One region of the Tepidibacillus fermentans genome, then DNA from elsewhere that is predicted to be linked to it. Evidence: predicted binding sites of a transcription regulator. Region 1 holds the regulator's gene; the other holds the start of a gene.

Region 1 (11,659 bases):
AGTTCGAAGGATATTGGTGATTCATTTTTAGGTATAGAATATGTGGATGAAGTCAGAAAAGTCCGCGCCAAGGATCTCTATCGTCAACAAACAGGAAGAATCGTAAATGATCAAACGATTCTTTTTCTCTCTATTCAAAGTCTTCTTCAAGAAGAAAATCAGAAATTCCCTTTTGTTTATGGAGTTTTAGGAGATTCGCTAAAACAAGCTGGATTACAAGCTCGAGTCTATGGGAATCAGGATATCGATATCCCAAAGCGTTATGCCCCGCTACTTATCATGGATAAGAATGGACAAAGTTTTGGTGATGTGGGAAAGCATACCATTGTTTTTGATCCAGCAAGACCTTATGGGGTGAAAACGAATTATGAGTACTTATATCAAAGATTTCTTCAAGATCGAAATGCAGGAATTTCATTAATTGTTTTTGATCTTGGCGATTTATACCGATTGGATCAATTTAAAAAACAAATGAGTATAGACCAGTATCAAACGGTAAGACGAATGATCATTCAAGAACAAGGGAAGTTTATTGAACGCTTGAAAAATGAATTAAATGATAATCAACAATTACTTGTCTTTGCACCAATGGTTTCTGATCAGGCGATCGAAGATCGTCAGTTGTTAGCTCCTATTTGGTGGTACAACCCAAAAGCGGCAGGAAACTTCTTAACATCGAATACGACAAAGAGGATTGGAATTGTTAGTAATGTGGATATTGCACCTACTATTTTATCCCTGTTAGGAGTTGATCATTTGCCATCAGAGATGATTGGACAAAGTATGGAACTCATTTCATCAGATCGGTTACTGCTCAATGATCTAAATCAACTATTTATCACTTATCGTCAAAGACCAACAGTTTTATATACCTTTATTTTTTGGCAAATTATTCTCTTGATTCTATCGATGGCAGTTTGGTTCATAAAGTGGAAAAAAGGGTATCGTTTTATGAGAATTGGTTTAATTGGAATGTTGTATTTGCCTTTACTGCTTCTAGTCACTTCTCCGTTTTACAAGATTCAACCATGGCTCTATATTCTCCTTTTATTCATCATCAGTCTTTTATTAGGGTTAGTAACAAGGTACAAAGAGTCGATTTCAATCTTTGTTGTCATTGGCTTTCTTACATGGTTAGGAATTACACTTGATCTAAGTATGGGTGCCTACTTTATGAAAAGATCTTATCTTGGCTATGATCCGATCATTGGAGCAAGGTATTATGGAATTGGCAATGAATATATGGGAGTATATATTGGTGCAACTCTCCTATTTACATCGTCAATCATTCATAAAAAACGAAATCGTTGGACATTAGGAGTAACTGCTCTGATTTATAGTGTAATTAGTTATTTTCTTCTAGCCCCAACCCTAGGAACGAATGCAGGAGGCGCAATTTCTGCTTTGGTAGCAACGACATTTACTTTTCTTCAAATGTTACACGTTTCTTTTCGCAAGAAAGGTATCTGGATATTTCTTGCATTAATGGTTTTGGGTTTTTCAGCCTTAATCTGCAGCAATCTTGCCATTGGAAGTGATGAACAATCACATATAGGAAGGGCGTTACAATTACTGACACAAGGCGATTTTTCTTCGATCTACTCAATCATCGCTCGAAAGTTAGCCATGAACTGGAAGCTGATACAGGTTTCTTCCTGGAGTAAGGTTATGGTTACATCTTTAGTCGTGATTGGCATCTTATTTATGAAACCTCGCGGAGCTATAAAAACTTTTTTTGAACAATCACCCTACCTATTTTATGGTTTTTATGGAATTGTGGTTGGTGCGTTTATAGCATTACTTGTAAATGATTCGGGAATTGTAGCTGCTTCAACGATGATTATTTTTGTGGCATCGCCAATGCTATACTTGGCTTTAGAAGAGAAATGAGCTAGAGAATTTCCTCTAGCTCATATTGTAGTGTTTCCCATCGATTTAACACCTGATTCAAGTTTTCTTTCAATTGCTGTAATTCTTGATTTTTTTTGTGAGCAAGTTGATGATCCAAATAGACTTCAGGAAGAAGTAGTTCTCCCTCAATCAAAGTGATTTTCTCTTCCAGTTGCTCAATTTGTAACTCAATCTCTTCAATTTGTCGTTTGAGTTGACGTTCGATTTTTTTTCGTTCTTTTTCTTCAATGAATCGGTTTCTTTGTAATTTTTCCGTCTCTTTCATTTGTTGGTATTCTTTTTCTTGCTCTTCTTCTGCCTTTTTTTCTAGATAATAATCATAGTTTCCTAGATAAGTTTTCACACCATCTTGTGATAATTCAAGAGTCATAGTTGTAATTCGATTCAGAAAATAACGGTCATGAGAAATCATTAAGATCGTTCCAGGGTAGTCTACCAAAGCATTTTCAAGAACCTCGCGACTAATGATATCCAAATGGTTTGTAGGCTCGTCTAAGAGAAGGAAATTCGCCTTTTTTAACATCAATTTTGCTAATGCAACACGGGCTTTTTCTCCACCACTTAGATCCTTAATTTTTTTAAAGACATCATCCCCTGTAAAGAGGAAATTGCCTAGGAGGGTTCGGACTTCTACTTCGTTCATCTCTGGATATTGATCCCAGATTTCATCAAGAACACTTTTTTCAGGCGTTAGATCATCTTGTTCTTGAGCATAATAACCAATTGCAACGTTTGAGCCATATTTGATAGAACCACTTATTGGTTTGAGTTGGTTTAAGATGATTTTAAATAAGGTTGATTTCCCTACACCATTTGGGCCAATTAAGGCCACTCGATCTTGTCGATGAATTTGGAAGGAAACGTTACGAAAAAGCAATTGCTGCTCAAACTGCATGCGAATGTTATCCACTAGCAATACAACATGCCCACTTTGTTTTTCAATGTCAAACGTAAAATAAGATTTTCGTTGAGTTGTAATTGGTCGATCGATACGTTCCATTTTTTCTAAAGCTTTTCTACGGCTTTGAGCTCTTCTTGTGGTTGAGGCTCGGGCAATATTTCTTTGAATGAAATCTTCCAATTTTGCAATCTCTTCTTGCTGTTTTTCGTACTGCTTCAACTTTTGTTCAATTTCTGCTGCTTTTTGTTCAATATAGGCACTATAATTCCCAACATAACGGGTTACTTTGGTTCTTTCAATTTCATAGATCACCGTAACAAGACGATCAAGAAAGTAGCGATCGTGGGAGACAAGAAGAATCGCTCCAGGGTAAGCTTTGAGATATGCTTCTAGCCATGTTAACGTCTCCATATCAAGATAGTTAGTAGGTTCATCAAGAACCAATAAATCTGGGGAAGTAAGGAGAAGCCGAGCTAAAGCAAGTCTTGTTTTTTGTCCACCACTTAGTGTAGAAATTAGGGTTGTCTTGTAATCGTATTGTTGAAAACCAAGACCATGTAGCACTCCACGAATTTTAGCTTCATAACTATAGCCGCCTTTTTCTTGGAAATCTTGACTTATTTTTGCATAGTCATTCATTAAGTGTTCATATTGTTCTGGATCCGTTTCCGAAAGTGTCGCCATCTTTTGCTCCATTTGACGAAGGACTTTTTCTTGTTCGATAAGATTAGAAAAGACAGATCGCATTTCTTCCCAAATCGTCTTATTGGATTCTAAACCGCTATCTTGGGAAAGGTAGCCGATAGTAGAGCCTTTTGCAACTTGAATTTCACCAGAATCAGGAGTTAGTTCACCGGCAATGATTTTAAGTAAGGTAGATTTACCCGCTCCATTTACACCTACGAGTCCGACCCGTTCTTGATAATGGATTTGTAGATCAATATTCGATAAAATGGGATCTATAATAAACGACTTGGAGATCTTTTTCGTTTGTAATAAAATCATATATTCACCTCATTCAATAATCCATAAATAAGTGTAACGTATAATCAGGAAGCGAGGCAAGTGAAAGGAATGGAAGGAAGAATGGGGAAACAAACCAAAGAAAGTTTACGTCGGTTTTTCACAGAAAAAAGAAACCAATTAGATCCGAAAATCGTTAGAAATACATCGGCTAAAATTGTTCAGCATTTATTGCACCATCCCATTTATCAAAATAGTAACACATTGATGGTTTATCTTTCTTTTCGCAATGAAGTCGATTTAACTTTATTAATTGAAAATGCGTGGCAGCAGAGGAAAAAAGTGATTGTACCAAAGACAAATCCGACAAACAAGCAAATGGTTCCTTATTTCATTCAGTCGTGGAATGAATTAGAAGAAGGAAACTATGGCATTCTCGAACCCCTTATCTGTGATAAAAATCCTTTTCCCATTGACCAAATTGAGCTAGTATTAGTACCAGGGTTAGCGTTTGATCAAGAAGGATACCGATTGGGGTATGGTGGGGGATATTATGATCGTTTCTTTGATCGTTATAGAAAACTTCCCTACCTTATTGGTGTTGCCTATGATTTCCAACTGGTTCAACATTTACCTAGAGATGATCATGATTATTCAGTTAATGAAATTTGTACTGAAAAAGGTTGTATTAAATTATAATTAGGATAGAATCAAAATAAATGAAGTTTGTTCATTTGTGAGCAAAATGATTGAAAATATTGTACAATATAGGCAGGAATAAAGAAATGGATTTTGCAGCGATATTATTAGCTGGTGGTCAGAATAAACGAATGAATCGATATCCTAAGTGGGATTTAATGATGGGGCAGGAAACGATGCTACAGCGGTCGATCCGATATTTAAGTAAATACTCGCAGGAAATCTTCATTGTTTCAGGTGGCGAATATCGATTTCCGTCATTTGATCATGCACGAATCCCAATTCATGTGGTCTATGATTCGACTCCTTATTTGGGACCATTAAATGGAATTCGAACAGGTCTTAAGGAAAGTGATCATCATTATCACTTTGTTGTTGCAGCAGATATGCCGTTTTTTTCGATGGAGTTCGCTTGTTATATGGTGGAATTAGCGGAAACAAGGCAAGTCGACCTAGTTATACCAAAATGGAAAGGGCAGTTGCAACCATTATATGGAATTTATGCAAAAAACGTATTAGACTCGATAGAAAAAGTATTAGTAGAGGGTAAGAACAGCCTTGTAAAATGGATCTTCGAGCAAGAAAATAAAATGATCATTGCTGAACAAATCGTGGCTCGATTTAATCGCAACGAGAGAATATTCTTTAATATGAATCATCCAGAAGATTATCAGCAAGCATTAGTTTGGATCAAGGAGGAAGATTGTGAAAAACGAGATGTTAAAAGAAATTAGAGTAGAGGATGCCGTGGGGTATACTCTTGCTCATGATTTAACAAAGATTGTACCAGGAGAGTTTAAAGGAAGGGCTTTTAAAAAAGGTCATGTGATTCGTGAAGAAGATATTCCAGAACTCTTAAATATTGGCAAAGAACATATCTATGTCATTGATTGGAAGGAAGGGTATCTTCACGAAAACGATGCTGCCATTCGTTTGGCCAAGGCAATCGCAGGCAAAAACGTCGAAATGAATGATCCCTATGAAGGAAAAGTGACATTAACTTCATCTATTTATGGACTTGCGAAAATCGATGAAGAATTGGTTCACCAAATCAATCATGTACAAGATGTTGCTCTAGCGACAATTGTAAATCACAAAATTGTACAACCAGGTTCTAAATTAGCAGGTACAAGAGTATTACCTCTGATTGTTGAAGAGAAATGGGTAGAGAAAGTAGAACAATTGGTAAAAGGAAAAGCGGTCATTCAAGTAAAAGAGTTCATTCCTTTTAAAGTGGGACTTGTTACCACAGGGAGCGAAGTATATAAAGGAAGAATAAAAGATCGCTTCAGACCAATTATTCAAAGGAAGTTAGAAGCATTTGGCTCAACACTAATCGAACAACGATTTGCTCCTGACGATATTGATCTGATCCAAAGGGAAATTAATGATTTTGTCGAGAAAAAAGTAGATCTGATTCTTGTTTCGGGTGGAATGTCAGTCGATCCTGATGATCGAAGTCCGTTTGCCATTCGGGAATTAGCAAGTGAAGTGGTCACTCAAGGTACGCCCATGCTACCTGGGTCGATGTTAATGATCGCTTATATTGGCACCATTCCTGTTTTAGGATTACCTGGTGGTGTGCTTCACGATCCCTATACAGCATTTGATGCAGTTTTACCTCGTATCTTAGTAGGCGAAAAAGTAACCAAGGAAGAAATTATTCGTCTCGGTTACGGAGGTTATTTCGGTTGTTAAACAAGCAGATTCCCATCATTAGTTTTGTAGGTTTCTCAGGTAGTGGTAAGACGACACTATTAACGAAGATCATTGCTGCCTTTAAAGAGAAAGGTTATCGAGTGGCTACGGTTAAACATGACGCCCATCGGTTTCAAATGGATGTACAGGGAAAAGACACATGGAAATATGCTCAGGCTGGATCTGATATCGTACTGATCAATTCGCAAGAAAAACTAGCAATGATTGAAAATTTAGCAAAACCAATCTCATTTGAAGAAGTTGTATCACACATAGAAAATGTTGATATCATTTTTGTAGAAGGTTATAAACACGAGTCTCCGCCCAAAGTTTTATTAGTTAGAAGAGAAACGGATCTAGAACTACTTCCTCAATTAAAAGATGTAATCGCGATTGCAACATCTCTACCATTACAACTAGAAGAAGTCCCGGTTTATGATATAAACGACTTTAATGGGATTGTTCATTTCATTGAAACGAAGATATTGGGGGAGAAAAAGCATGGCTCAAGAAAATAAAATACCTCACGTAACAGCAAAGCGCTTACCGCTTTATTATCGCTATCTTGAAAAATTGCATCTCATGGGAAAACAACGAGTTTCATCCGCACAGTTGAGTAAAGAATTGCTGATTGATCCGGCAACGATCCGTCGCGATTTTTCCTATTTAGGGGAACTGGGAAAAAAAGGCTACGGATATAATGTCAGCTATTTACTTCAATTTTTAAGAGATTTTTTAAAACAGGATGAAGTAACAAACGTTATCCTTATTGGTGTTGGTAACCTAGGAAAAGCATTATTACATTACAATTTTTATAAAAGTAGAAATACCAAAATCGTAGCGGCTTTCGATAGTGATCCCAACAAATTTAATCGGGAAATTGATGGAATTCCCGTCTATGGGATGGAAAGCTTAAAAGAGGTTGTCGATTTATTCCGTGTAGAAGTGGCAATTTTAACCGTACCTGTCTATGTGGCCCAACAAGTAACGGATCAAGTAGTTGAGGCAGGTGTCAAAGGAATCCTTAATTTCACACCTTCACGTTTAACGGTTCCGCCAAATGTGAGAGTTCATCATATTGACTTAACAACTGAACTACAAACATTGGTGTACTTTTTAAAAAATCCCAATGTGTTAGAAGAAGAAAAGGAGACTGAAGCTGAAACCGCAACTGAGTCACAATTCGATTCTTAAAATAAGAAATTGTTTACTGAATGAAAACCTTGAAAGAAAGGAATCGGTTTTTATGGAGGAAAAAGATCAAGCCATGACGGTTATTGGTCATCTAGAAGAACTAAGGAAAAGAATTATCTGGACCATTATCTTTTTTGTGATTTCTTTGATTGTTGGTTTTGTGTTAGCTGATCCTGTGATTCGCTATTTTACACATGATCTAAATGCCAAAAATATTACTTGGAATGTTTTTCGATTATCTGATGCTTTAAGAGTGTATATGCAATTTGCATTTGCGATTGGAATTACGCTTTCTCTTCCCTTTGCTTTATTTCAGGTATGGAGATTTATCTCACCAGGTTTAACGAAGAGAGAAAAAAAAGCCACAATTTGGTTTATCCCCACGGCATTTATCTTATTCTTACTGGGAGTGTCATTTGCTTATTTTATCCTTTTTCCAATGGTCGTTACTTTCTTATCCAATCTATCAAAACAATTAGGTGTCGTTGAAGTATATGGAATCTCCCAATACTTTAGCTTTATGCTGAATATTGTGCTTCCATTTGGTCTATTATTTGAATTGCCAGTTGTTGTCCTGTTTCTAACACGGTTAGGAATTGTTACACCGAAATTACTAATTCGTATTCGTAAAATTGCATATTTTATATTGGTCATTGTCGCCGTTACCTTAACGCCGCCAGAACCAATGTCAGACATTCTTGTGTCTATTCCATTGATCTTGTTATATGAAGTTAGTATTTTCCTCTCAAAGTTGGCTTCGAAAAGACGCCAACAAGCATTAGAAGAAATTTAATATGAACAGCAAAAAGCACGTCAACCTGAAGAAGGAAGCGTGCTTTTTGTTTGTTTATTTTTCTGTATTGATATTACATCGTGTCAGGCGTAATGCTTTGAAGGCCAGGCCAATCTACCTCATCGGCGTATTGTGTAAAACCATCATTATTTTAGTAAAAAGTTCCTAAAAAATTTAAAAGAAACACGTAATTTTTCTATTTTCTTGTCTGTATACAATAATTGTCTTGCTTTTCTATAAATAAAAAGGGGTAAAAACCAAAATTCTTAAACTTCTTCCATTTTAAAAGAAAATCAAAATAATAAAAAGAATTATGATATTGGGAACAACAAAAATGGAGAAAGAATTATTGAAAATATTGATATACTTTTAAAATTGTCTATTCCAGTAGTTGTTAGCATGAATATTGATAAACAGAATATCACACAAATAGGAGATATGTTTAGTTTGATGGAACAAAGGGGTTGGGCAAATAAAGATTTATTTAGACTTGAGATTGCCAGGGTAGATGATAGGCTAAACGAAATAAATTATCCTTATATGTTTAAAGAATACGAGTTATTATTAGAATTAATGAAAATATTTGAGAAAATCAACAACATTCCTTCCAATTATAAGATTGTTTTTTTAAAGTCTACGTTCTATTTATCAAATTTAATAAAGATACATTTTAATCAATATGAGGCCGGCAGATCAAGATATCATTACTGTTGGTCTACATCGTCGCTATATGATGGATATTACATAGATTCATCTTTAGATGCCTATAGATGTCCTTATTCTGTTGGTAGAAAAGAATTTAATATAGGAAATATTACGTCAAATAATGTTAACCTAAATAGTTGGATGAATCATAATTTAATAAATAGAAACGATTGTTTAATTTGTAAATTGGGTGGTTATTGTAGTGGAGGGTGTTACCTAACGAATCAAATTGATAGAAAAAAACAATGTATGGAAGAATTGTCTAATTTCAACGGATTTATTGAAGAAATTTTTATACCCGAACTAAAGAAATTTGTAAATATATAATTATAAAATTTGATAATTTGGAGAAGAAAATATGAATTTATCATTACTGACAACTAATAAAAACTTTAAATATTATTTTTATGGGCAGGCTATATCAAGATTTGGGGATTCCCTGTTTATGTTTGCTATAGTATGGTTCGTTTTGCAAATATCAAATAATTCAGCACTTCTTTTTGCTTTAGCTATGATCAGTATGAGCCTACCAGAAATACTTTTTTCAGTATTTGGAGGTACTCTAGGTGATAAGTTTAATAAAAAGAACATATTAATTATAATCGATATATTATCTATAATTATAAATATCATTGTGATAATTTTGACTATTGTTCAATCTTCTATTCTATTATTTTATCTAATATTTTTTATTCATGGTATGTTACAGGCCATTTGGGTTCCTAATTATTATTCATTTATTCCGACGATTGTAGATAAAAAGGATTTAACAAACGCGAATGGATTTATGGAGTTGGTAGATCAGGTGAATTTCGTAATTGGGCCTATTTTAGCTGGTTTCCTAGTCAAATTTACAGGTCTTGAGACTATATATGTGATAAATACTTTAACATTTATAATTTCTATTTCACTTATGCTCCGTATTATTTATAACCCTTCAACTCTTGATAAAAATGGAAAAAGAGAAGCCTCTAAAATTTTTGACTTAAGTGAAGTAAAAGAAGGTTTATCATATATAAAAGGTAATAAAATCATACTTCGGTTAATGCTAATTTATAGTCTTTCTAATTTTGTAAGTGAACCCTTTTTTAGCTTACTCATCGTATTGGTAAAAGATAGCTTTGAAAACCCTTTATATATAGGGATTCTTAATTCTTCATTATCTATAGGATTGATTATTGGTTCATTAGTAAGTTTTAAAATAAAAATTTCTCATATGAAATTAATTATATTGAGTGAAATTCTAATGGGAATTTTAATGATCATTTTTATAATGGCCTTCCCCCACATCTCAACTTTTCTTATTTATATCCTAATCGGCGTAATATTAAGTGTTGAACAAATTAATGTTAATACTCTCTATCAATTGTACACTAAAGAAGAGGTCATGGGGAAAATTATGGGTATCCGAGTTTTTTCAACACAATCACTTAGGCCAATTTCGAAAGGAATAGGTGGCTATATTGCTGACCGAATAGGTGTTAAGTACATTATGTTGATTTCGGGATTGTTAGTCTTCTTAAATGGATTAATTTTTTATAGCAATCACTTATCTAATAAAATTCAAATAAAGGAAGAACAAGTTGAAAACTGACGATAATAACTATTCATTATTTATATAGATCACTTACAGCATCCAACGCAATTTTATAATATTGGGATGCCGGTTTATACTTTTTTGACTCTTTATAGAAATTACCCAATTCCTCAGAAATCGGTAATAAATGCTTCCACATTTTATTTTTATAATAATATTCTATAGCTTCTTTCATCAACAATTCGTACTCTGCCAATTGATTTTGCTTTAAGAGTAATTTAGCCTCAATTATCTTAAAATGGTAGGCATCCTCTTCCTTATTACAATATTGCTTAGCTTCTTTAAGAATGTTAGTTAAATCATCTAAGGAATTTTGTTCTAAATATATCTCCATAATAGATTCATATGTAATAAACAGCTCATTATTTGTGGCTTTATTAAGTTCTAAACTTTTTAAAAAGTAATCCATACTTTTATTTAATTTCTTAAGGTTTTTGTATACGATTCCTAAGTTATGATATATTTTCCCTTTAAGTTTTTCATTATTAAAATTTTCAGCTAGATCTAAAGCTTTTTGCAAATTTTGTTCTGCACTGGCAAAATCTCGTTCCTCTATATATAAACCACCTAATAAAGTATAATTTTCAGCTGCATTTGTCCATTTGTTTTCATGAAGATAAACATCTAAGGCATTATTAGCATACGGAATGGCTAGATTTGTTTTGTTTAATTTTGCCAAAGATAAGGCAATATTGTAGTTAGTTCCGGCCTTTATAATCGGATCTTTTACTAAAGGAAGTTGTTTAAGAAAACATTGGTAACTATCCTCATATTGTTTATTTGTAAAATGGTTGACAGCATTTAGGTAATAATAAGTTTCTTTAAAAAGTTCTGAGGGAATACGGTCTATCTCCACGATTTCGAGAAGGGGTAATAATTCTTTCTCATAAATTATTGCAAAATCCTTATGATTGTTTGTTCTGAAATAATAGTAGCTTTCTAACAAATAATAGAGAGCTTCTTGATCGATAGAGTTAATATAAGGATAATCTTTTTTTATATTCTCTAAAATTGACTCTGCTTCATCTAAGTTTTTAAGATCTAGATTCGCTTTCAAAGAGGATAATTTGGTCTCTAAATCATGATCAATATCCTTATATCTTGTTAAATATTCTTTTGGCACATTAAGTTTTTTTGCAATTGCGATTAATATCTCTTCTGAAGCACCATTTTTACCAACCTCAATATTGCTTAAGTG
Region 2 (11,659 bases), on a different contig from region 1:
TTGTTCACCCCAAATTTGCGGTGAAGCGGGCGGTAGATCGGCATACCAATCGTAGAAACTAAGCATTGGTGCCCCTACCAATGTTAAGAAACGGGAACCTGCCGCATAACTTACCATTGACATTGCTGGAATGGGGGTAAAACCAGCGATGCGATCTGGGCCATACTTTTTAATCGTGTAAATTAATTGCGCGGAGATGATTTGGTAAACCTCTTCCCATGTAGAACGAACCATGCCACCTTTTCCCCGAGCCGATTTATAGGCACGTGCTTTCTCTGGATCTTCTACAATGCGTTCCCACGCTTCAACATGGTCTCCATTTGCTTCTTTTAATGCTTCACGCCAAAATTGAAGCAATACGCCACGAACATATGGGTATTTCACACGAAGTGGACTATAGGTATACCACGAAAAACTGGCTCCTCTTGGGCAGCCCCGTGGTTCAAATTCAGGCATATCTGGCCCTGTTGTTGGATAATCGATGGCCTGATTCTCCCAAGTAATAATTCCGTCTTTTACAAAAACCTTCCAACTACATGAACCGGTACAGTTTACACCATGAGTGGTACGAACAACTTTATCATGTTGCCATCTTTGACGATAGATCTTTTCCCATTCCCGATCCTGTGACGTTAATTCGCTCCATCCGTTGGAGTAACGTTCACTCGGACGAAAGAAACGAAGCTTCTTCATCAAAGGTGAAAGCTTTTTCTTCATGCGGTCTCTCCTCTCTTTCCTAATCAACCAAAACAATCTTTACTGTCATTGTAACCTTTCTATTTTTTTTACCATATCGGGGAACTCCCCTATTTTGGCGCGGGAAGATTCCCTATCATAGCAGAGCCTAGAAAGCGGAACCCTTAAGGTTAGACTCGAAGAAATCTTAAACATTGAAGTTAGGCTGAACGATATAAAGCAAAAGTCCCAGTGATGATTCACTGAGACTTTTTCAGGGTTTTAGAGATGATAAAAATCTTGTTTATCTATTTAAATGGGAGGGTAAAGCATATATACAATGATTCGTTAGGCTATTTTGGCATTCTTACCGTATTTGTTCATTAATACCATAGAGATTACAATGGAAAAAACGGCTAAAACGGTATAAACCATGAATCCTTTTGAATAGCCAGTTTTACCAAAACTATCAACAAAAACTCCTAAAATAGGTGGTACGACAAACCCGCCAAATGCTCCTAAACCACCAACCCAACCGCTGGCTCCTCCAGGTGCATTAGGAACATATTTAGGAACCAATTTAAATACTGCCGCATTAGCTACTCCCATACCAACACCCATAACAATTTCACCTAATAAGGAGATTCCAAAGCTATTTGAAAGAATGAGAATAACCGATCCGACAAGTACGATCATAAAACTAGCTATTGCTGTTTTTTCTCCACCGAATTTGTCACTAATATGTCCACCATAAACACGAATAAACGAAGCAAGAATCGAGAACCCTAATGCCATTAATAGACCTGCTTGACGAACACCGATTCCATAATATTGAATCCAATAAGTTGGGAACCAAGTTGTTAATGCTAAAAATCCACCGAATGATGTAAAGTAAAGGGCTACTAATCCCCAAGTACCAGGCACTTTTGCAGAGATTTTTAACGCTTGTACAACAGTTCCTGAAGGGAATAATTCTTGTCCTAATTCCCTTGCCACCTTCTTCGCTTCATCTTGGTTTACACCTTTTTTAAGCAATTGGAAATAATAGGCATCTTGGGCAAATGCAGCATAAATCGCGGTACCTACAACTAAAAAAACAAACCATGTGGCGTAAGAACCTGGCAAGCCTAATCCTACTAATGCAAAAGGAAGTAATATTCCAAAAATCCCTGGAGCGGTATTACCTAAACCACCATATGCCCCAAGAGCAAAACCTTGTTTATTCTGTGGAAACCAATATGATGTCTGAGGAACGCCAACAGAAAACGTTGCAATTCCACTGCCACTAAGCAAACCAAATAAAAAGATGAGTGGATACATTTTTAATGTAAGATTGTCTGGATAGTATAAGTAAAGAATTGTTGTTAATCCGGCCATTCCGATGATGGATAAAAGGAATAAAGTTAAAAAGGGCTTCTTTCCACCTGCTTTGTCCACCCAGGCTCCAAACGGAATTCGTAGTAAAGATCCAGTTAGGTTTGGTGCCGCAACTAGAAAACCGAGCATAAGTCCTGGCATATGCATGATTTTGTTAAAATTGGTTGCAACAGGACCATATAATGATACCGCAGCAAATCCAATAAAAAAGCCAAACGTTGCCATGATTAAACCTTTATTCGGGTTCCCTTTTAAATTATACTTTTGTAGTAATTCTTCCCTGTTCATCTCTACCATTCCTTTTTTGAATATTTTATTATCTACATATCATGCTAATTTCATTCTACTTCTTCGTTTGCTTTAGGAGTATGAGGGAACTCCCCTATTTTCTAGTAGTGATTTCCCTAGTCTTACGTAAATGTCGTTTTTATAAAATGAACCAGGGAGAGTTGAAGAACCCTCACCTGATTTTTAACTTGTACACAAACGTAACTTTGATTATTTAGGAAACAAATCTTGCCTTACTTTTTCGCTTTGCTAATCTTGAATGTCCTTAAAAAATTCATACTCCGATAACTAGCGCTAGAGATGTTGCTGAAGCAATATTGGCTTTATCCATTAAAGGATAATTCCAACAGGTGTATATTAAACTTATAAAGTTTATTGGTACGCTCTTACTGTGAATTATCATTTTTACGTAACTGTTTATGTGAGTCCATACACAGGTATGGGTCAAATTATTAGAGCCTTTGATGATTTGCACCCATTTATCACTATTTAACAGTATCGTAATGGTAACAAATAGGTGCAAATATATAGAAGGATATGAATCACTTTTATGTAATAAAAAAAGGTACCTCTCGTCTCACTTAAAACATCGGTACCTACATTTCATTTCAAGTTTGCATTCCGCTATACCCTTGTGAAAAACTTCTTTTTCATCACTTCAATCTCAGTTTCATGCTTGAATTGACGATTGGCAAGAAGTTCTAAACTAGCCTCGATACGATCTAAGCGTTCATTAATATTCTTGATGTCTCTTTTAATTTCTGAGACTTCACCTTTAATCCCTGTGATCTCTTCTCTCATTTCCTGTTGAAAACCTTTAATTTGCTTTTGAATGGCATTGATCCCTTCAAAAAGCTTGTCCAAATCCATTTCAACACCGCCCTTAAACTTATTCACCCTATTATATCACGAAACGTAATTGCACCATAATCTATTTTACTCATCTAATTCTAGTAACCCTTTTTTAATCGCAAATTTTACTAATTGTGGACGAGTCGTAAGCTGCAGCTTTTCCATGATCTTTGCCTTATGATTCTCTACCGTTTTTACACTAATAATCAGCTTATCTGCAATCTCTTTATTGGAATACCCTGTCGCTACATAAGATAAAATCTCTTTTTCTCTTGGTGATAATAACTCTAATGAATCCTCTTCTTCTTTTTCAGCAAACTTAAGATAGCCTTCGATTAATCTCTTCGTCGCAGTTGGATAAAGATATGCTTCACCTTTATAAACCGTTCGAATTGCGTGAAGCAACTCGTTTCCAGGCGCACTTTTTAGGACATATCCAGCTGCTCCCACCTTTAAGGCTCGAAACAGATATTCTTCATCATCATGCATGGTTAAAATAAGGACTTGTACATTTGACATCACTTTTTTTAATTCTGATGTAGCGGAAAAACCATCACGGCCATGAGGCATACTAAGATCCATTAATACCACATCTGGTTTTAACTCTAAAGCCTTGGCAATTCCCTCATTTCCATCAGCTGCTTCTCCTACGACTTCCATATCGGACTGGACGTTCATTAACATGGTCAATCCCGATCGAACAACGGCATGATCATCCACCAATAAGATTCTGATTTTGTCCATTTTCTTCCTCCTTTTGCAAAGGAATATGAACCTCAATTTCTGTACCTTTCCCTAGTTGAGAAGTGATACGAAATGTCCCGCCTAACATCGATGCTCTCTCTTCCATCCCATAAAGACCTACGCCTTTATCATGCCGACGAAGATCATCCACCGAGAATCCTTTTCCATAATCGGTGACCTTTAAAATCACTTCATTCATCTTTTTACACATGGTTAAATCAACCCGATCACAATCAGCATATTTGGCTACATTCGTTAATGCCTCTTGACTGATTCGATATAACGCTGTTTCTACACTAGCTGGTAGACGGTCCTTATCCCCTGAATACTCAAAATTCACTTGAATTCCAAACGTATCTCCAAAGGTTTTCATATATGACTTAAGAGCAGCAATTAATCCGAGATCATCAAGAGCAGAAGGTCTTAATTCGACAGCCATATGGCGTAATTCTTCTAAGGTTTGTTTGGTTGTCTTTCTTAAATTCTCTAAATGCTCACGAATCGATTCATTTTCGATTAAAGGCATTACATATTCAATTCCCAATAAAACACTAAAAATGGACTGCCCAATTCCATCGTGCAACTCACGGGAAAGTCTCTTTCTTTCCTCTTCTTGTGCTCGAATCATTGATGCAGTCACAATATTCGTAATTCGACTTTGTTCCCCTCTTCGATGATCACTTAGATTACGAATAGAAATAATCGTTAAAGGTTTTTGATCCACATCTAAATAATGAGATGTACTTACGGATACAGGGATTTTTGATCCATTCTCATGCTTTAATTGTAACTCGTAATAAGATAATCGTTGTTGATTTAAGAAACATTTATCATATTCACAGATTTTTAGTGAACCATGGGAATCCTCACAAAGGTGGCAAAAACTCTCAGGTTTGATGTCATGGCCCAGAAAATCCTTAGCAGCTTGATTCATTTCAACAACATTCTTATTCTCATCTAAAATCATAATTCCATCAGATACATGTTCAAAGACTTTAATTAGTCGTTCTCTTTCCGCTTTTAACTCATCATCCTTGCGAAAAATAAAGTGAAATAATATCGAAGAAAAAATAAAAGAGATAGTAAAGAGAAGTAAATAACGATAGATTCCATTATCTATGGTGCGAAAAGATATCATGACGACAAATACAAATAGTAGGGAAATTCCGGTTGACAATAATACTTTAAATAACCATTTCTGTTTCTGAAACTGATTTGACATTTTTTCTCACCCAAATTCATAACCTCAATAGATTGTCTGTGATTTTCTTCATTGAAAGCATGTAATAACGTTGTTAAAATTTATTATAAGTAATATAGGAAAAACTGTCATCTAATTGATGAATGTGAAATGTTTCAAGGGGGGATTGATTATGAAGCTGATCTTACCAAAAGAACATGGAGCTTGGGCGATGTGGATCGCTCCCTTCTTGATTGGAACATTAGCAACAAAAATGATTTGGTATCATTCTATTCTTTTTTTTGCCGTTTTTTTTGCCTATATTTCTATTTCTCCATTTATTCAAGGAGTAAAACGACCTGTTGAACGTAGACAAATGTGGAAAATATCTTTTCAATATTTAGTCATTGCATTACTCTTGGGGTTGCCATTTTTATTCTATTTCCCTCGGCTACTCTTGATCTTAGTCGGCATTCTTCCCTTTTTCTTGATCAACCTTTACTACGCGAAACAAAAAAAGGAACGGGCATTATTTAACGATCTGAGCGCAATAGTTGCTCTTACTTCAACAGTATTGGTCACTTATGAAGTTGGAGAAGGAAATATAAATCGATCAGCGTTAATCTTGTGGTCCCTTCAGATTTTGTTCTTCTTTGGCTCGGCACTCTATGTGAAAACCCTATACCGTGAGAAACAAAACCTAGCTTTTCGTAGGCTTGCTTATTTCTATATGATTGCGTTACCAATCTTATCTTTCTATCTCTCAGGTCCTTACTTGATGATCGCATTCTTGTTCTCAACCATTCGGGGAATTTTTACCCCCAAAACAAGACTAATTGTTCCAAAAACAGTTGGTATTATAGAGATTGGGAATACATTATGGTTTGTGATTTTTCTATTATTATCCTATCACCAAAACCCCCTATTTGTTTCATAGGGGAGTCCCCCTTTTTTTATAGGTTTTTTTTCCCTATTTTCAAGTTGATAATTGAATTAATACTCATAAATTATTAAAATGGACATAGATATTTATGTGAACAAAAGCTTAATGTTCTATATTCGGCTTGTATGATTCTATAAATAGGTTAAGAGCGGTGATAGAACATACAAGTCCCTATCCTCAGTATAAAGATCGGAAGTGACCGGTTTGATTTATACAAAAGAAGTGATTCGTAAAGAATTATTGGCAAGACGTTCCAGCTTACCCGATCATCTAGTCCACACGTTATCCACGCGAATTCTAGAGTATTTATTTGAATCGACTATGTTTTATCAGGCGAATCATATCATGTCCTATTTAAGCTATCCCAAAGAGGTACAGACTGATAATCTTGTTTCCAAAGCGCTCAATCTGCAAAAACAGGTTTCGATTCCGGTTTGTGTAAAGGAAGAACGTGATCTTATCCCTAGTCGAATTCAAGACTTAACCATAGTCGAACAAGGGTACTTTGGCTTACGCGAACCAAAAAAAGAGTGGATTGATCCTGTTGAAGTGGATCAACTCAATCTGATTATCGTTCCAGGGATTGCTTTTAACATGCAAGGGAATCGCATTGGTCATGGAATGGGCTATTATGATCATTTTTTGAGAAAAATACCTAAACACATTCCAAAGATTGCTCTGGCTTATCAATTCCAGATTATTAGAGGGAATTGGAATATTGATCCTTGGGATATCCCTGTTGACGGGATTTTGACCGAAGAGGGCTGGGTTGTTAAAAATTTTTAAAGGAGTTGGTATCCATGATCCATTCACCATCGCCTACCAAACAAATCATTAATCTCATACCTCTATTAGCTGAGTTATCCGATCAAAATAAAGAACTTTTACAAAATGCCTTAACCGTCAAACAGGTACGTAAAGGAACCATTTTATTTGTGGAAAATGACCCTGCAGATGCAGTCTATTTCTTACGGGAAGGAAAAGTTCGTCTGAGCAAATCTTCCCCTGAAGGGAAAGAAGTCGTTCTTAATATTCGTAAACCCGGTGATCTTTTTGCTGAAGTTGCTTTATTCCGTAAAACTACCTATCCTGCAACAGCTGAAATGCTTGAAGACGGTGAGGTCGTGATGATTCGAAATGAAGATCTGGAAAAGATCATTCACCGTTATCCGGAAATCGGGATCTCTATCATTCAGATAATGGGGCAGCGCTTACATGTTGCACAGTCCAAACTCCGAGATATTACACTTTATGGTAAATTAGGTGCCCTTGCTTCGGCATTGATTCGTTTATCAGAAGATTACGGAATCCAAACGAAGAACGGGATTAAAATCCAATTATCATTAACCCATCAGGAATTAGCAAACTTTATTGGTGCTGCAAGAGAAAACGTGAATCGGATGATGTCGCAGTTAGAGAAAAATGGTATTTTAACAATGAAACGTGGAGAAATCTGTATTAAGAATCTAGAGGAATTGAAAAATTATATTAATTAATATGGTTGTGAATCCCTAGATTCAAGCGATTGGGTTATAAGCGGCAGCGATGACGGAATCCTTTCAACAGAATAAATTAGTCGAATTACCAGACACTAAAAGTATTGCAGACAAATTAGTCGTAAAACAGGTTGGTGATCTCACCCTTGAAATTAACAAAGCTATATGTGGATGAAATGATTACATTGTCTGAGGAAGAAATAAAAAAAGCCATGTATACGTGCATCACTATCGGTTGATGGTGCTGGCTTGTATGTCATCGATAAAGGAGAGTCAATATCCGTGACTCTCCTTCTGTCCAATTATCAATCTACTAAACCTTTTTCTTTTAATGCCTGTAATGCTTCCTGTTCCTTTTCCTCTTTAATCTGGTATTCTAGCTTTCCATCATTGATTTTGGCGCAACGGCCCCCATAAGGCTTCAAGATTTCCTTAATTTCCTTTAATTCTACTGGCATTTTCAAATCATAAAACACTTTCATTTGACTTTATTTCTCCTTTCTTTGTAAACTGGCATTTTCGCCAATTCATCTAATCTAACTTCTAACAACTAACCTCTGCACAAAAGAACAAAATTTTCAAACACTAGTATATCATAAATTAGAGCTAAATCTCTAATATTTAAGCCAAGTTCTGGGTCATAGATGTGTTCTACTTCATAAATGTGTCCTCTTTGATCTAATTCTTTAAAATGGTATAGTTATGATATAGAAAAATTTATCAAGCTGTCTGTGATTTTTATCATATACATAGTGAAAAGTTTACTTTACAATATTTGTATCATAATTGTGAGGTGTATTGGATGAGAATCCCTGACTACAATCAATCTCCCTTTATTACCATTTGGGAAGTAACAAGAGCTTGCGCCTTACATTGTTTACATTGTCGTGCAGAGGCTCAATACCATCGGGATCCACGAGAATTAACAACAGAGGAAGGAAAACAATTAATCGATCAAATCATCGATATGGGTAGCCCTCTCCTCGTTTTTACTGGTGGAGATCCTTTAATGAGACCTGATATTTTTGAATTGATGGATTATGCGATCAAAAAAGGAATTCGTACATCCATGACCCCAAGTGCTACACCTAAGGTAACCAAGGAAGCAATGAAAAAATCATACGAACTTGGACTTTCCCGTTGGGCATTTAGCCTTGATGGTTCAATTGCCGAGATTCACGACCATTTCCGTGGTACAAAAGGTTCTTATGATCTTACAATGAGAGCATTACGCTACTTACAAGAACTAAATATGCCGATTCAAATTAACACGACAGTAAGCCGATATAATATTCATGATTTAAAAAACATCGCCAAAATGGTAGAAGACTTTGGAACAGAATTGTGGAGTGTTTTCTTCCTTGTACCAACAGGACGTGGTCAGATCAAAGATATGATTTCGCCTGTTCAACACGAAGAAGTCTTCGAATGGTTGTCCAATTTAAGTTCAAAGGTACCCTATGATATTAAAACGACAGCAGCTCCTCATTACCGTCGATACATTATGGAAAAACATCAAGGAGAGGCCATAGCTTCTGTTCCCAAATTAAATGACCATATTGGACGAGCAGCAGGGATTAATGATGGAAAAGGGTTTGTTTTCGTTTCCCATATTGGTGAGGTTTATCCAAGTGGCTTTCTTCCTGTTTATGCTGGAAATGTACGAGAAACGCCATTAGCTGAGATTTATCGAAACTCTCCGATTTTCCAAGATTTACGTAATCCTGATAAATACAAAGGAAAATGTGGAATCTGCGAATATCGTGAGACTTGTGGTGGTTCAAGAGCCAGAGCTTATGCAGTAACAGGAGATTATCTAGAAAGCGACCCATTCTGTATCTATCAGCCGAAACAGGAATTAGCAGTTAGAAGTTAGAGGTTAGAAGTCGGTTTCGTTGAAATGGATGAAATCGTCAATTTCTCAGTATTTCAAGAAAATAGTCCACCAATTCAGTGGACTATTTTTTTGTTTTTGTCGGAACCTTTCTTGACCAATACACATAAACATATATCGAATGGATGAGTGCCCAGCATAATAAAGGCAGAAGTCTGAGGTCAGAAGTCAAAATTGAACAATTGGTTAAATGCCAAGAATCAGATGTTAGAGGTTAGAACTCAGATTCGTTGAAATTTGCGAAATGTCCAATTTCTGATCTGAGAAAAAGTCTGCTTGATGCAGACTTTTTAGAGGAGGGTTTTCTAAAAAACTTTTTTGAGAATCGACTCAAGAGAGTCACATAACAATTGCTATTTGTTATGTACAAAAGGGGGATAAATCCCCCATTGACTACCACCAAGTGCCACCAATGAACCAGAAGAAGATAATCACGAGAAGGATGAACAAGAGTAATGTTCTATAGCTCCAGAAATAGCCTCCATATCCATTTGCCATTTTCTTTATCCCTCCATTTTTGATTTTTGAGGATTTTTTCACCCTCAATTTTAAAATATGTGATTGGAGTTTGATCTGCTCTAGTTACATGCCCGATTTTCTACTACCACCAAGTGCCACCAATAAACCAGAAGAAGACAATCACGAGAAGGATGAACAGCAATAATGTTCTATAGCTCCAGTAATATCCTCTACCGTACCCGTCTGCCATTTCTTTATCCCTCCTTTTCTTTTTTCTACATTACTTTATGAATGACATGAATAACAGGTATGTGTAAATGTCTATTTCCACTTAAAAATGGGTTAATACCAAACCCCAGCAACAAACCAGAAGAAGATAATCACGAGAAGGATGAACAGCAATAATGTTCTATAGCTAAAGAAATATCCTCCGCCGTATCCACCTGCCATTTCTTTATCCCTCCTTTGCCATTTCTACCATACTTTATGATCGATCTTAAAAGAGTGTATAGTTAATTATCCATTATTGAAGAAAAAATAGTGATTCACCTAGTAATTAGTAATAGTAACCGTATCCACCATATCCATAAGAGCTGAAGCCCCAAAGAAGCCAAATAAATAATGCAATAATAATGATCAAAAAGATCCAGCTCCAACCACCAGCAAAGAAGTTGGTATTCGCTGCCATTCCTTTCACCCCCTTTCAAAGGAGTATGAGAATGAATTTAAAAGGTGTTCTTGCTACTATAAAAAAAAGGGAGACGATCTCCCTTAAACATTCCTGAGTACTTCTACCATGGACACCAGTAGTAGCCTAGATCATAAAAGCGGAGACTAAAGATTTTCCAAAAGATCCATAGAAATAGGAAGATAATAATGATCCACCAGATCCAGAACCAGTCGCTTATTGAACTTGGTTTTGCCGCCATATCTTCCTCTCCTTTTTACACATCAGCTATATTGATAAATTGCAAAATAGGGGAAGACCAAGGCCTTCCCCCTTCGGATTACCACCAAGTGCCACCAATAAACCAGAAGAAAATAATCACGAGAAGGATGAACAATAATAGAGTTCTATATCCTCCGTACCAACCTTTAACTCCATCAGCCATAATCAAACCCTCCTTTTTGATTCTATTGGACTTTAATGTCCTTTGTACTATAACCTATGTAAATTCCCCTAGCTTTGTATAGTTGAAAAGCCTAATCTCTATAAAAATGGGTGATCGCCTTAATTAGAAGAAGAGCCATCCCCATGGATGACCCTTTTTGCAAATTCAGTTTATGTTACAAAATCCCAAAGAACCCCCAAAATAACCATATGAATAACACAATGATAATGATCCACCATATCCATGAAAAACCTCCAAACCAACTGGTCCTTGCATTTGCCACGGAGTTAACCTCCTTTCAATATATGTTCATTGCTAGTTTATGAATCTTACCTTTTTCAAGACTATACCATCACCTATTTTTCATGAAATCCGCATCCGTTGAACGTAAAAAGCTGTTGGAATTGTTCCAACAGCTTTTTGGTTTATAATCTATTCAAAACATTTTACGCTTTATAAAAATCAAAGAAATGAATACCGACAATAACGTAGAAATTGAAACAATAATCATAAATGCATGGGGATTGTTCTCAAATGGAACATCTACATTCATTCCAAAAAAACTTGCAATCATGGTTGGAATCGATAACACAATCGTAATCGATGTTAAAAATTTCATCACGATATTGAGATTATTGG

Evidence for each region. Region 1 encodes Rex, which represses fermentation and respiration genes when NADH is low (regulators of the CRP and FNR family bind a similar motif). Its sites were predicted from a motif close to TTGTGAAATATTTCACAA; they were not measured.
Region 2: a site for Rex is predicted at 8,200-8,217, ahead of EDD72_RS01190 (TIGR04053 family radical SAM/SPASM domain-containing protein). Genes of this name have one in related genera too.

The regions. Positions count from the first base shown of each region.
Region 1 is NZ_SMAB01000020.1:17,623-29,281, reverse strand. Features, by position in the region: gene EDD72_RS10545 (LTA synthase family protein) at 1-1,890, shown strand, start outside; gene EDD72_RS10540 (ABC-F family ATP-binding cassette domain-containing protein) at 1,892-3,817, opposite strand; gene EDD72_RS10535 (5-formyltetrahydrofolate cyclo-ligase) at 3,887-4,474, shown strand; gene mobA (molybdenum cofactor guanylyltransferase) at 4,561-5,208, shown strand; gene EDD72_RS10525 (molybdopterin-binding protein) at 5,177-6,172, shown strand; gene mobB (molybdopterin-guanine dinucleotide biosynthesis protein B) at 6,166-6,690, shown strand; gene EDD72_RS10515 (redox-sensing transcriptional repressor Rex) at 6,674-7,366, shown strand; gene tatC (twin-arginine translocase subunit TatC) at 7,419-8,159, shown strand; gene EDD72_RS10505 (SPASM domain-containing protein) at 8,535-9,191, shown strand; gene EDD72_RS10500 (MFS transporter) at 9,223-10,458, shown strand; gene EDD72_RS10495 (helix-turn-helix domain-containing protein) at 10,475-11,659, opposite strand, start outside.
Region 2 is NZ_SMAB01000001.1:242,085-253,743, forward strand. Features, by position in the region: gene EDD72_RS01150 (nitrate reductase subunit alpha) at 1-717, opposite strand, end outside; gene EDD72_RS01155 (MFS transporter) at 1,024-2,340, opposite strand; gene EDD72_RS01160 (DUF1664 domain-containing protein) at 2,965-3,237, opposite strand; gene EDD72_RS01165 (response regulator transcription factor) at 3,277-3,936, opposite strand; gene EDD72_RS01170 (PAS domain-containing sensor histidine kinase) at 3,905-5,158, opposite strand; gene EDD72_RS01175 (YwiC-like family protein) at 5,310-6,053, shown strand; gene EDD72_RS01180 (5-formyltetrahydrofolate cyclo-ligase) at 6,264-6,845, shown strand; gene EDD72_RS01185 (Crp/Fnr family transcriptional regulator) at 6,860-7,555, shown strand; gene EDD72_RS12435 (hypothetical protein) at 7,861-8,037, opposite strand; gene EDD72_RS01190 (TIGR04053 family radical SAM/SPASM domain-containing protein) at 8,358-9,431, shown strand; gene EDD72_RS12920 (hypothetical protein) at 10,465-10,596, opposite strand; gene EDD72_RS12440 (hypothetical protein) at 10,700-10,837, opposite strand; gene EDD72_RS01195 (magnesium transporter CorA family protein) at 11,457-11,659, opposite strand, start outside.